3 regions of the Micromonospora carbonacea subsp. aurantiaca genome follow, and region 3 is predicted to be linked to each of the others. Evidence: riboswitches for the same ligand, from Rfam matches in the RefSeq annotation. Region 3 holds a riboswitch; each other region holds the start of a gene.
What was found. Region 3 has a riboswitch for cyclic di-AMP ahead of HDA31_RS29455 (C40 family peptidase). Riboswitches for the same ligand answer to the same signal wherever they lie in the genome.
Positions count from the first base shown of each region.

Region 1: it holds a riboswitch for cyclic di-AMP, as region 3 does, so the genes downstream of both, HDA31_RS05940 (coiled-coil domain-containing protein) here and HDA31_RS29455 (C40 family peptidase) in region 3, are expected to answer to the same signal.
Region 2: it holds a riboswitch for cyclic di-AMP, as region 3 does, so the genes downstream of both, HDA31_RS26810 (coiled-coil domain-containing protein) here and HDA31_RS29455 (C40 family peptidase) in region 3, are expected to answer to the same signal.

Region 1 is NZ_JACHMZ010000001.1:1,307,444-1,309,635, reverse strand. It holds gene HDA31_RS05945 (cation diffusion facilitator family transporter) at 1-580, shown strand, start outside; cyclic di-AMP (ydaO/yuaA leader) riboswitch at 734-863, shown strand; gene HDA31_RS05940 (coiled-coil domain-containing protein) at 868-1,938, shown strand; gene HDA31_RS05935 (SRPBCC family protein) at 1,986-2,192, opposite strand, start outside.
Region 2 is NZ_JACHMZ010000001.1:6,440,496-6,442,687, reverse strand. It holds gene HDA31_RS26810 (coiled-coil domain-containing protein) at 1-826, opposite strand, end outside; cyclic di-AMP (ydaO/yuaA leader) riboswitch at 831-961, opposite strand; gene HDA31_RS26805 (YibE/F family protein) at 1,128-2,192, opposite strand, start outside.
Region 3 is NZ_JACHMZ010000001.1:7,000,946-7,003,137, reverse strand. It holds gene HDA31_RS29460 (C40 family peptidase) at 1-846, shown strand, start outside; cyclic di-AMP (ydaO/yuaA leader) riboswitch at 1,057-1,197, shown strand; gene HDA31_RS29455 (C40 family peptidase) at 1,210-2,192, shown strand, end outside.

The DNA of each region.
Region 1 (2,192 bases), 5.7 Mb from region 3:
CCGCCGTTTCGGCGACCCGCCCGAGGTGACCACCGGCCCGATGCTCGTGGTGGCGGTGCTGGGCCTGCTCGCCAACGTCGCCGCGTTCGCCCTGCTGCGCAGCGGGGCGAAGGAGAGCATCAACATGCGCGGGGCGTACCTGGAGGTGCTGGGCGACCTGCTCGGGTCGGTCGGCGTGATCGGCGCGGCGGTGCTGATCATGGCGACCGGCTGGTGGTGGGCGGACCCGGCGGTGGCCGTCGCGATCGGCGTGTTCATCCTGCCCCGCACCTGGCGGCTCGGGCGGGCCGCGGTGCGCATCCTGGTGCAGGCCGCGCCGGAGCACCTCCAGGTGACCGCCGTGCACGACCGGCTGGCCGCCGTGCCCGGCGTGGTCGAGGTGCACGACCTGCACGTCTGGACGCTGACCTCCGGCATGGAGGTCGCCTCGGCCCACCTGACCATGGCGCCCGGCGCGGAGGTCGGCGCGGTGCTGACCGCCGCCCGCACCGCCCTGCACGAGGACTTCCACATCGAGCACGCCACGTTGCAGGTCGAGCCCGGAGCGGCCCGCGACGGCTGCGGCCCGGCCGGCTGGTGAGACCGGAATCCATCAATTTTTGCGACATTCGCGGCCGAATGGCCGACTTGACAGGTTTCATCCGCGTACCCTCCGTCACGGAGGCAGCGCTGGCCCCATATGCACCGGTAGGCTCAGCCCCGGCCACCGCCGGGCGGCGCCCTCCGGCGCCTGTGGTGGCCGCCGCCTAATCGCCCGTGGGCGAGCCGGGGAACCATGTGTGTGGGGTGCATCCGCTCCAGCGGTAGGGATCTTCCGTCCCGAACCCGTCAGCTAACCCGGTCGGCGGCTGACGGAAGGACACGCACATGCCAGTAGTGGCACCTGTAGGAAGGATCGCCGCCCGGGTGGCGGCGGCGCTGGCGCTGACGCTCGCCGTCGGCCTCGGGGTCGCGCCGGTGACGCCGGCCGGGGCCGCGCCGCCGGTCGGCCTGCTCGCCGCGCCCGGCGACGACGAGGAGGGCGGCACGCCCGCCCTGCGCGCCCAGCTCGAGGCGGCCAGCAAGGGCTACCTGGAGGCCAAGACCGCCCTCGACCGCTCGGTGAAGCGGCAGCAGCAGCTCGGCGGCCAGCTCAAGACGGTCGAGGCCGAGCTGGTCACCCGGGGCGCCAAGGTCGGCGAGATCGCCGGGGTGGCGTACAAGAAGGGCCGGCTCACCGCCGCCTCGGTGCTGCTCGACAGCAGCTCCCCCGAGGGGTTCCTCGACCGGGCCGCCGCGCTCGACACGATCGCCGCGAACGAGGACCGGGCGCTGCGCGAGCTGCTGACCACCCGGGACGAGGCGACGAAGACCCGGCAGGCCCTCGACGGCGAGATCCGCGAGCAGCGCAAGCAGGTCGCGCTGATGGGCAAGCGCAAGGAGCAGGCCGAACGGGCCCTCACCGTGGCCAACGACAAGGCCAGCAGCAGCGGCGGCGGGTCCAGCCCGGGCGGCACCTCCAGCGCGAACGCCACCCCCGCGAAGCGCAACTCCGACGGCTCCTGGCCGGCGGAGTCGTGCAGCGTCAACGACCCCACCCCGGCCAACGGCTGCATCACCCCGCGCACCCTGCACGCGCTCAACCAGGCCAAGGCCGCCGGCTTCACCCGGTACGTCTCCTGCTACCGCCCCGGCGGCTCCGGCGAGCACCCGAAGGGCCGGGCCTGCGACTTCGCCGCGCAGAAGGGCGGCTTCGGCGGCGTGGCCAGCGGCGGGGACCGCACCTACGGCAACAACCTGGCGGCGTACTTCGTGCGCAACGCCGACCGGCTCGCCGTGCTCTACGTGATCTGGTTCAAGCAGATCTGGCTGCCCAGCAGCGGCTGGAAGGCGTACAGCGGCGGAAACGGCGACCCGTCCAGCGACCACACGAACCACGTGCACCTGTCGGTGATCTGAGCCACGCGCCCCGGCGGCCCTCCCCCACGGGGGCGGGTCGCCGGGCGCTACGCCGCCCGGCCGAGCACCTCGCCGAGCCGGCGGGCCAGCCCGAGGTGCGCCGAGCGGGCCTGCCGGAAGGCGTAGCCGAACAGCGGCGTCGGCGCGGCCAGTGTGATCTCCACGTCGACGCGGAGGAGGCCGTCCGGCTCGTCGCGCAGCCGGGTGTGGTTACGCACCGTCGTGGCCGGCCGCTGCCGGGCCACCGTGACGAT
Region 2 (2,192 bases), 560 kb from region 3:
TCTGGAGCGACCAGTCGCAGGCCCGGCCCTTGGGGTGCTCCCACGGCCCGCCCGGCCGGTAGCAGCCCACGAACCGGTTGAAGCCGGCCCGCTTGACCTCCTTGTAGGCGTGCAGCGTGCGGGGTGTCACGCAGCCGGAGGTGGTGGGGTCGTTCTCGCTGCACGACTCCGGCCGCCAGGTGCCGTCCGACGTCCGGCCCGGCGCGATCCGCGCGACCGGGGACGTGGCGTTGACCAGGCCGCCGGTGAAGCCCTTGCCGCCGACCAGCGCGAGCGCCTTCTCGGCGTCGTGCTTCTTCTTCGCCATGACCGACGCCTGCTTCTGCTGCTCGCGCACCTCGGCGTCGAGCGCGAGCTTGGCCTGCTCGGCGCGGTTCTTCGCCGCGCTGACCTCGGCCAGCTTGTTGGCGTTGACCATGTTCAGCTCGTCGAGGGCGGAGGCGCGCTTGACGAACGAGTCCGGGCTGTTGCTCTCCAGCAGCATCGCCATCGCGCCGACCCGCCCGGTCCGGTACGACTGCGCGGCCATCTCGCCGACCTGCGGCGCGAGCGCGTCCAGCTCCTCCTGGGCCTTCCGCACCTCGTCGGCGAGCTGGGCCTGGCGCTTCTTGGACTTTTCGAGCTTCGACTTGGCCTGGACGTAGTCCCGGTTCGTCGCCTCGATCACGTCGGTGATGAGCTGGGGCTCGTCGTCCTCCTCGTGCCCCGAGGGCTGGGGGGCGGCGGCGGGCAGGGCGAGCGCCGGGGCGGCCGGCCCGGCGACGACCGCCAGGGCAGCGAGCACGGCCACCACGGGTGTCAACCAGCGGTGCAGGGGTGCCGTCACAGTGTTCCCTTCCATCGACCGCCGACCGGGTTAGCTGACGGGTTCGGGGCGGAAGCGGCCCCTACCGCTCGCGCGGATTCACCCCGGGCACCTGGTTCCCCGGCTCGCCTCGCGGCGATTGGGCGGCGGCACCGCAGGCGCCGCTTCGCGCCTTCGGCGGTGACCGGCAGCGAGGTTACCCGAGAGCACATGCGGGGAGCTACGTCCGGATGCCGACTAAAAGCGTCATTTCGTAATCGCCGTCGGTAATCAGTGATGCGCTTCTCAGGGCGGATGCCGCCGCCGGTCACGCTGCGCAGTGTCACCATGCGGTCTCCGTGCCTCCTTCTCGGTGCGGCCGTCCGGCCGGGGGGTGGGTGGGGGCGTGGTCGTCGGGGAACCCCTCGGCCGCCCGGCCGCCGCCGAGCGCCTCCAGCGCGAGATCGCGGTCCGCGGTCCGCCGCCCGCCCCCGTGGGTACGCGCCGCCGGCACGTCCCCGCCGCCCGCCGGGCGGGTCCGGGGCGCGGCCCCCTGCCCCGCCGTGGGTCCCGCCGCCGCCGTGCGTCCTGCCGCCGTGACCACGGCGGCCAGCCCGGTGGTGAGCGGCACGGCGGCGATCAGGCCCAGCGTGGCGACCGCGCTGCGGACGATCTCCTGGGCGAGGAACTCGCTGGTCAGGATCTCGGTCACGGGGCGGGAGTCGGCGGTGAGCAGGAGCAGCAGCGGCAGCGACGCACCCGCGTACGCCAGCACGATCGTGTTGACCGTCGAGGCGATGTGCGCCCGGCCGACGCGGGTGGCCGCCCGGTAGAGCTGCAACCGGGACAGCCCCGGGTTGGCGTGCGCCAGCTCGGTGACGGTGGCCGCCTGGGTCACGGTGACGTCGTCGAGCACCCCGAGCGACCCGATGATGATGCCGGCCAGGAGCAGGCCGTGCAGGTCCACGTCGCCCCGGAACATCGACAGGGTGGTGGCGTCCTCGCTGCCGTACCCGGTGAGGTGGGTGGCGGCCGTGGCCAGCGTGCCCAGCAGGCCGGTGAGAACCAGGCTGCCCAGGGTGCCGAGGACCGCCACCGACGTCTGCGCGGTGACCCCGTGGGTGAGGTACAGCACCACGAACATGATCAGCGCGGAGCCGACGACGGCGATCGGCAGCGGCGACCCGCCCGCGCCGATGCCGGGCAGCACGAAGGTCAGCAGGATGGCGAAGGTGGCGGCGAGCCCGGCGAGGGCGGCCACCCCCCGCCAACGGCCGAACGCGACGATCGCCAGCGCGAACACCACCGCCAGCCAGATCAGCGGGGCGCCACGCTGGTGCTCGGCGATGTTGTAGGCGCTCGCGGTCGGGTCCGCCGGATCGGTGAGTTTCACCAGCACGATCCGGTC
Region 3 (2,192 bases):
GAGGCGCAGATCGACAAGCAGTGGGAGCAGCTCGAGCCCACCATCGAGCAGTACAACAAGGTCCGCGCCCAGCTCAAGGTGAACCGCGAGAAGGCGGCGGAGGTGCAGAAGAAGATCGAGCCGCTGGCGCTCGAGACAGAGCTGGCCATGAACCGCGTCGGCGACCTCGCCTCCCGCTACTACATCTCCGGCCCGTCGCAGGACATCGGCGCACTGCTGGTCAGCACCAAGCCGGGCACCCTCGCCGAGCAGCTGACCATCCTGGACCGGCTGGCCGCGCAGGAGCGCAAGCAGGTCGAGGGCGTGCTCGCCGTCCGGGCGAAGTACGACACCGAGAAGCAGAAGCTCGACACGCTCATCGCCTCCCAGGAGAAGCAGACCAAGGAACTGGCGGCGAAGAAGACCAAGATCAACGGTGAGATCAAGCGGCTCCAGGCGTCGATGCCGAAGACCGTCGTCTCCACCGAGGGCTGCCCGACGGTCACCGGCGTGGTCAGCGCGGCCGCCCGCACCGCCATCAAGACCGCCTGCGCCCAGGTCGGCGACCCGTACGTCTGGGGCGCCACCGGCCCGAACTCGTTCGACTGCTCCGGCCTGACCCAGTTCGCCTACCAGGCCGCCGGGATCCACCTGACCCACTTCACCGGCGCCCAGTGGAACGAGGGCCGTGCCATCCCGCGTTCCGAGGCCCGCCCCGGTGACCTGGTGTTCTTCTTCAGCGACCTGCACCACGTCGGCCTCTACATCGGCAACGACAAGATGGTGCACGCGCCCCGGGCCGGCAAGCCGGTCAACGTGAGCAGCATCAACACCATGCCGGTGGCCGGCTTCCGCCGACCCGGCTGACCCGGCCCGGCCACCGCGAAGGCCGCGCCGCGCAGCACCGCCCGAAGGCCCCCGGTCACCCGACCGGGGGCCTTCGCCGTGCGGCGGACATCGACGCCGACGAGGGGTCTGTACGGAGTGTCACGGCCGGTCGGGTTGCGGATCGACGGCGATCGTCTCTACTCTGGCCAATTGTCGGCCGGTAGCTGCACCGCCCAGCCGGGCGGTGACGGTGCGACACCGCCGAGTCGCCTCCGGGCGAGCCGGGGACCCAGGTACGCCGGGGTGAATCCGCAGCGGCGCTGCGGTAGGGCGCTCTCCCTTCCCGCCCGAACCCGTCAGCTAACCCGGTAGGCGGTAGAGGAAGAAGGAGAACGGAGCCCGGTGGCACACCATGCTCCGCGGCGCCCGTCACGCCGGTCGGCCGACGCCGACCGGACGCCGGCCGCGCCGCGTCCCCGCTGGTCACGCTGCACCACCGTCCTCGCCGCACTGGTCGGCGTCGCCGTCGTCCTGACCGGCGCACCGACCGTGGCCCACGCCGACCCCTCGGTCGCCGAGATCGAGCGGCAGATCGACGAGGACTGGAACAAGCTCGAACCGATCATCGAGCGGCACAACGCCACCCGCCAGGACCTCGCCGCCAAGCGCAAGCAGGCCGACGCGCTCGCCGCGCAGATCGGGCCGCTCCAGCGCCAGGTGGACGAGGCGCTGAAGAAGGTCGGCGGCCTCGCCGCCGAGGCGTACAAGGGCGACAACCTGTCGGTGGTCAACGCCCTGCTCGGCAGCCGCACGCCCAGTCAGATGATGGGGCAGCTGGAGCTGCTCGACCGGTTCGCCCAGCGCCAGCAGCACGACGTCCAGGCGGTCGTCGACCTCCGTGACGAGCTGGCCGCGAAGAAGCGGCCCCTCGACGAGATGGTCGTCCAGCTCACCCGCACCGAGGCCCAGCTCGCCGCGAAGAAGAAGCAGATCAACGCCGAGATCGACCGCCTGCAGAAGCTGCGGCTGAAGGTGTACGGCAACGGAGGCGGCGGCCCGCTGAAGCCCGCCCCCTGCCCGGCGTCCTACCCGGGTGGCGGCGCGGGGACGGCGGTGAAGTTCGCCTGCGCCCAGATCGGCAAGCCCTACGTCTGGGGCGCGGAGGGCCCGAACTCGTACGACTGCTCGGGGCTGATGCTGGCCTCGTGGGCGAAGGCCGGCGTCTCGCTGCCGCACAACGCGGCCCAGCAGCGGTCGGTGACCGCCCGCGTCAGCCGCGCCGACCTGCGCCCCGGCGACCTGGTCTTCTACTACTCCGACCTGCACCACGTCGGCATGTACGTGGGCGGGGGCTGGGTGGTGCACGCCTCCCGGGCCGGCGTCCC